Rubrivivax gelatinosus IL144: one gene and its partner. The protein of the gene in region 2 interacts with the protein of the main gene of each other region in a pairwise test. Links are inferred from orthologs where the notes say so. Each region holds a gene or a part of one and is shown on either strand. Other genes may lie near its edges.

The links.
Region 1: the proteins of RGE_RS14215 (region 2) and ctaD interact in binary tests that used the Escherichia coli proteins (3 or more experiments, as listed by UniProt). The link is inferred for Rubrivivax gelatinosus IL144 from one-to-one orthologs.

The regions. Positions count from the first base shown.
Region 1 is NC_017075.1:4,488,503-4,491,683, forward strand. What follows is about bases 220-3,170. They hold ctaD (cytochrome c oxidase subunit I), read right to left. Parts: upstream 2,542-3,170; coding sequence 898-2,541; downstream 220-897. Other genes in these bases: RGE_RS20395 (cytochrome c oxidase assembly protein), read right to left, coding at 220-767; RGE_RS24765 (cytochrome oxidase small assembly protein), read right to left, coding at 764-886; coxB (cytochrome c oxidase subunit II), read right to left, coding at 2,570-3,170. In the rest of the region: RGE_RS20390 (DUF2970 domain-containing protein), read right to left, coding at 1-195; more of RGE_RS20395, read right to left, coding at 192-219; more of coxB, read right to left, coding at 3,171-3,181. UniProt on the Escherichia coli protein: Cytochrome bo(3) ubiquinol oxidase is the terminal enzyme in the aerobic respiratory chain of E.coli that predominates when cells are grown at high aeration.
Region 2 is NC_017075.1:3,093,641-3,096,869, reverse strand. Bases 145-3,143 are described here. They hold RGE_RS14215 (pyridoxal phosphate-dependent aminotransferase), read right to left. Parts: upstream 2,225-3,143; coding sequence 1,064-2,224; downstream 145-1,063. Other genes in these bases: RGE_RS14210 (CysB family HTH-type transcriptional regulator), read right to left, coding at 2,224-3,143; RGE_RS14220 (hypothetical protein), read left to right, coding at 145-1,056. Outside these bases: more of RGE_RS14220, read left to right, coding at 1-144; more of RGE_RS14210, read right to left, coding at 3,144-3,168; RGE_RS14205 (sirohydrochlorin chelatase), read right to left, coding at 3,185-3,229. UniProt on the Escherichia coli protein: Shows aminotransferase activity with methionine and histidine as substrates, and to a lesser extent also with phenylalanine.

The DNA of each region.
Region 1 (3,181 bases), 1.4 Mb from region 2 along the record:
GTCGACGACCCAGGTGGCCAGCAGCAGCAGCGCGGCGACCAGCGCGACCGCCGCGGCGATGCCGACGGCGATCACCAGCGCCGGGTTCAGGTGGCGCAGGTCCTCCTCGTGCGCGGCGCCGCGGCGCACGCCGAAGAAGGACCAGGCGACGGCCCGCAGCGTGCGGGCCAGCGGCAGGCGGCGCGGCGCATTCACGTGCCGCCCCCGGGCGCCGGCGGCGTGCGCCCGCCGACTTCGAAGAAGGTGTAGGACAGCGTGATCGTCGTCACCTCGCGCGGCAGCTTGGGGTCGACGACGAAAACCACCGGCCAGCTGCGTTCCTCGCCCGGCTGCAGCGTCCATTGGCTGAAGCAGAAGCACTCGAGCTTGCCGAAGTGCGCCGCCGCGACCTGCGGGGCGTAGCTCGGGATCGCCTGCGCGGTCATCGCCACCGGCTGGCGGTTGCGGAACACGTAGTCCACCCGCGCCAGCTCGCCGGGGTGCACGCTCAGCGTGCGCTTCTCGGGCCGGAACTCCCAGGGCCCGCGCGCGTTGGCGTCGAACTCGATGACGACGCTGCGGCTGGTGTCGACCTGGGTGTTGGCCGCCGGCGCCGCGGCGCCGCCGGTGTTGAGTTCGGCGCGCGCCAGCACGTTGATGCCCAGCGCCTCGCAGATCGCGCGGTACATCGGCACCAGCGCGTAGCCGAAGCCGAACATCGCCGCGGCGACGACGGCGAGCTTGGCGAACAGCCGCCGGTTGTCGGCCAGCAGCGCCCGCGCCGTCACCAGCGCCCCCAGCTCATGCGCAGCACGAAGGCCAGCCCGAAAGCCAGCGCCAGCGCCGCCAGCCACAGCCCCAGGCGCCGGTTGGCGCGCCGGCGCGCTTCGTGCTCGTCGAGCGCCATCGTCGCGGCCCTCAGCGCAGGATGCGCGTGGCGCTGGCGTCCAGCCGCGGCGGCGTCTCGAAGCTGTGCCACGGCGCCGGCGACGGGATCTCCCACTCCAGGCCCTCGGCGCCGTCCCAGGGCCGGGCCGCCGCCGGCTCGCCCTTGCCGCGCATCATCGGCAGCACGACGAAGACGAAGAAGTAGACCTGCATGATCCCGAAGCCGAAGGCGCCGATCGTCGACAGCGCGTTGAAGTCGGCGAACTGCACCGGGTAGTCGGCGTAGCGCCGCGGCATGCCGGCCAGCCCGAGGAAGTGCATCGGGAAGAAGGCGACGTTGAAGAACACCAGCGACAGCCAGAAGTGCACCTTGCCGTGGAACTCCGAGTACATGCGCCCGGTCCACTTCGGCCCCCAGAAATAGACCCCGGCGAAGATCGCGTACAGCGAGCCGGCGACGAGCACGTAGTGGAAGTGCGCGACGACGTAGTAGGTGTCCTGCAGCTGGATGTCGATCGGCGCCATCGACAGGATCAGCCCGGTGAAGCCGCCGATCGTGAAGACGAAGAGGAAGCCGATGGCCCAGAGCATCGGCGTCTCGAAGCTCATCGAGCCCTTCCACATCGTCGCCGTCCAGTTGAAGATCTTCACGCCGGTCGGCACCGCGATCAGCATCGTCGCGTACATGAAGAACAGCTGGCCGGTGACCGGCATGCCCGTCGTGTACATGTGGTGCGCCCAGACGATGAACGACAGGATCGCGATCGAGGCCGTGGCGTAGACCATCGAGGTGTAGCCGAACAGCTTCTTGCGTGCGAAGGCCGGCAGGATGTGACTGATGATCCCGAAGGCCGGCAGGATCATGATGTAGACCTCGGGGTGGCCGAAGAACCAGAAGATGTGCTGGTACATCACCGGGTCGCCGCCGCCCGCGGGGTTGAAGAAGCTGGTGCCGAAGTGGCGGTCGGTCAGCGTCATCGTCACCGCGCCGGCCAGCACCGGCATCACCGCGATCAGCAGGTAGGCGGTGATCAGCCAGGTCCAGCAGAACAGCGGCATCTTCATCAGCGTCATGCCGGGTGCGCGCAGGTTCAGCACCGTGACGACGATGTTGATCGAGCCCATGATCGAACTCGCGCCCATCAGGTGGATCGCGAAGATCGCCGCGTCCATGCTGGGGCCCATCTGCAGCGTCAGCGGCGCGTACAGCGTCCAGCCGGTAGCCGGCGCGCCGCCGGGCATGAAGAACGAGCCGACGAGCAGCAGCGCCGCCGGGATCAGCAGCCAGAAGCTGAGGTTGTTCATGCGCGCGAACGCCATGTCCGACGCGCCGATCTGCATCGGGATCAGCCAGTTCGCGAAGCCGACGAAGGCCGGCATGATGGCCCCGAAGACCATGATCAGCCCGTGCATCGTCGTCAGCTGGTTGAACAGCTCGGGGTTGAAGAACTGCAGCCCGGGCTGGAACAGCTCGCTGCGGATCGCCAGCGCCAGCACGCCGCCGGTGATCAGCATCGCGAAGCTGAACAGCAGGTACATCGTGCCGATGTCCTTGTGGTTGGTGGCGTAGAGCCAGCGCCGCCAGCCCTGCGGCACGCCGTGGGCGTGCTCGTGCTGCGCGCCATGTGCTGGTCCGTGCGCGGGGCCGACCGGCGGCTCGAGGACAACGCTCATTCGGGGCTCCTGCCGCCTGCGGGCGGCGTCAAGGACGGGCCTGCGCGACCTGCGCGGGCTGCACCAGCACGCCGGTCTGGTTGCTCCAGGCGTTCTTCGTGAAGGTGATGACGGCGGCGATCTCGGTGTCCGACAGCGCCTTCCACGACGGCATCGCGCCGTTGGCCGCGCCGTGCAGCACGATGTCGATCTGGCGCGCCGGGTCGTCGCGCACGATGGCGCTGCCGTCCAACGGCTTGACCGGCCCGCCGCCCTTGCCGTCGGGGCGGTGGCAAGCGGCGCAGGTCGAGGCGTAGACCTGCTGGCCGCGCGCGACGAGTTCGTCCAGCGTCCAGATGCGGGTCGGGTCGTCAGCCGCGGCGGCCATCTCGCGCTTCTTGGCCTGCACCCAGGCGGCGTAGTCCGCGGCGCCGAGCACCTTCACGTGGATCGGCATGTACGCGTGCTCCTTGCCGCAGAGCTCGACGCACTGGCCGTAGAAGTCGCCGGTGCGCTCGGCGCGGAACCAGGTGTCGCGCACGAAGCCGGGGATCGCGTCCTGCTTGACGCCCAGCGCCGGCACGCCCCAGGCGTGGATCACGTCGTTGGCCGTCGTGACGATGCGCACCTTGCGCTGCACCGGCACGACCAGCGGGTTGTC
Region 2 (3,229 bases):
CTCGTGAGCGAACTGCGCCGGCAGCTTGCCGACGCACGTGAAGACCGCTGGCGCCTACCGCTGATGCTGGCCGTCGCCGCGCTGCTGGCGCTGGCCGGCGGCCTGTGGTGGCGCTTGCGTGCCCTGCAGCAGGAGCGCCAGCGCGCCTGGCAGCGCGCCGCGACCGCCGAGGCGCCGCCGCGCCCGCCGATGCCGACCTCGCAGCTGCCGCTGATGACCAGCGAGATCCCGATGCCGCCGCCGGCACCGCTGGTGCCGCCGCCGCGGCCGCCGGTCGAGCCCGCGACGTCGGGCCCCGAGGTCCACGAGATCCACAGCGAACGCACGCAGATCCTGCCCACCGGCTCGCGTGCCGACGAAGGCGCGCCGCGCGACGTCACGATCGAGGAGCTGCTCGACCTGGAGCAGCAGGCCGAGTTCTTCATCGTGCTCGGCCAGGACGACGCGGCCATCGACCTGCTCGTCGAGCACCTGCGCGACACCGGCGGCGGCAGCCCGCTGCCCTACCTGAAGCTGCTGGAGATCTACCGCCGCCGCGGCGAGCGCGAGGCCTACGAGCGCACGCGCGAGCGCTTCAACCGCCGCTTCAACGCCTACGCGCCGGAGTGGGAAGCCGACCTGCAGCACGGCCGCTCGCTGGACGACTACCCCGGCGTGCTGCCGCGACTGCAGCAGGTCTGGGGCCGGCCGCTGGACGCGATGGCCGAGCTGGAGGCGCTGCTGTTCCGCAAGTCGCGTGGCGAGCTGTTCGACCTGCCGGCCTACCGCGAGGTGCTGTTCCTGTACTCGCTGGCGCGCGACCTGCTGGACCGCGAGGCCGTCGAGAGCGGCACCGTCGACCTGCTGCTGCCGCTGACCGAGGAAGCCGAGTTCGGCATGACCTCGCCGCACCCGTACCTGACGCTGGAGCGCGATTCGGTCTTCGACCCAGGCATCGCCGAGCCGCCGTCGGTGGCGGCGATCGACCTCGACCTGAGCGAACTCGAGACCGAGTCCGATCCGGGCCCGCCGACGGCACCCGACGGCGGTCTGAACCTGATCCCGCCGCGCGGCTGAGCGTCCTTCAGAGTCTGGCCAGGCGCTCCAGCGCGCGCTCGAGCGTCTCGTCGCGCTTGGCGAAACACAGCCGCGCGAAACGCTGCTCGAAGCCGCCGTCGTAGAAGGCCGAGATCGGGATCGCGGCGACGCCGATCTCGCGCGTCAGCCACTGGCAGAACTCGGCTTCGGGCAGGTCCGAGACCGCCGAGTAGTCGACGCTCTGGAAGTAGCTGCCTTCGCAGGGCAGCAGCTTCAGCCGGCTCGCGGCCAGCCCGGCGCGGAACAGGTCGCGCTTGCGCTGGTAGAAGGCCGCCAGGCCGAGGTAGGGCGCGGGGTCGGCGAGGTAACGCGCCAGCGCGTGCTGCATCGGCGTGTTGACCGTGAAGACGTTGAACTGGTGCACCTTGCGGAACTCGGCCGTCAGCGCCGCCGGCGCCGCCACCGTGCCGACCTTCCAGCCGGTGACGTGAAACGTCTTGCCGAAGCTGGAGACGACGAAGGCGCGCGCGGCCAGTTCGGGGATAGCCGAGGCGCTGACGTGCTCGGCGCCGTCGAACACCATGTGCTCGTAGACCTCGTCGGCGATCAGCAGCACGTCGGTGGGCGCGAGGATCTCGGCCAGGCGCTGCATCTCGGCGCGGGTCCAGACGACCGCCGCCGGGTTGTGCGGCGTGTTGACGATGATCGCGCGGGTGCGCGGCCCGATGGCCGCGGCGATGCGCTCGAAGTCGGGGCGGAAGCTGCCCGGGGTCAGCGGCACGCGCACGACGCGGCCGCCGGCGAGTTCGATGTTCGGCGCGTAGCTGTCGTAGCAGGGCTCGAGCACGATGACCTCGTCGCCCGGGTGCACGCAGGCCAGCACCGCGGTGAGGATGGCCTGGGTCGCGCCGGCGGTGACGGTGATCTCGCGCTCGGGGTCGTAGCTGCGGCCGTACAGCGCCGCGATCTTGGCCGCCACCGCCTGGCGCAGTGCCGGCACGCCGGCCATCGGCGGGTACTGGTTCAGACCCTCGCGCATCGCGTCGTTGACGCGGTCGAGCAGGGCCGGGTCGCAGTCGAAGTCGGGGAAGCCCTGGCCGAGGTTGACGGCGCCGCACTCGGCGGCCAGGGCCGACATCACGGTGAAGATCGTCGTGCCGACCTTCGGCAGCCGGCTGGGCAGCGACGGGGTGCGGGGTTCGTTCATCAGAGGTTGTAGTCGGAGCCTTCGCCGGCCATCGCGCGCTGCACCAGCGACGCCGACAGGCGATCGGACAGCTGTTCGGCGAAGGCGTAGACGAAGTGGCGCAGATAGGCGCCGCGCTTGAAGGCGACGCGCGTGACGTTGCTGCCGAAGAGCTGGCCCACCGGGCGCGCGACCAGGCCCGAGTCGGGCGGGTCGTCGCGCACCGCGGTCTCGGCGACGATGCCCACGCCCATCCCCAGGCGCACGTAGGTCTTGATGACGTCCGAGTCGATCGCCTCGAGCGCCAGCACCGGCTTCAGCCGGGCGCGAGCGAAGGCCTGGTCGATGCGCGTGCGGCCGGAGACGGTGGCGTGGTAGAGCACCAGCGGCTCGGCGGCCAGCTGTTCCAGCGTGATGCGTTCCACCGTCGCCAGCGGATGCTCGGGCGGCACCACCATCACGTGCTGCCATTCGTAGCAGGGCAGGGTGACGAGATCCTCGTAATGCGCCAGCGCCTCGGTGGCCAGGCCGACCTCGGCGACGTCGTCGAGCAGCATGCGTGCGACCTGCTCGGGCATGCCCTGGTGCAGCACGACCTGCACCTTCGGGAAACGCTTGCGCAGCTGGGCGATCGGCCCGGGCAGGAAGTAGCGCGCCTGGGTGTGCGTCGTCGCGATCGACAGCGTGCCCGCGTCCTGCTTGGAGAACTGCTCGCCGATGCGCTTCAGGTTGGCGACCTCGCGCATGATGATCTCGATCGACTTCAGCACCTCCTGCCCCGGTTCGGTGACGCGGCGCAGGCGTTTGCCGTGGCGGGCGAAGATGTCGACGCCGAGCTCCTCCTCGAGCTCGAGGATCGCCTTGCTGATCCCGGGCTGCGAGGTGAACAGCGCCTTGGCGGTCTCGGTGAGGTTCAGGTTGCGGCGCACCGCCTCCTGGACGAATCGGAACTGGTGCAGGTTCATCCGGGCCTCGTGGGGGTCAGGTGCCGAGCGCACGCACGGCGGCGGCGGCCATCGCGGCCAC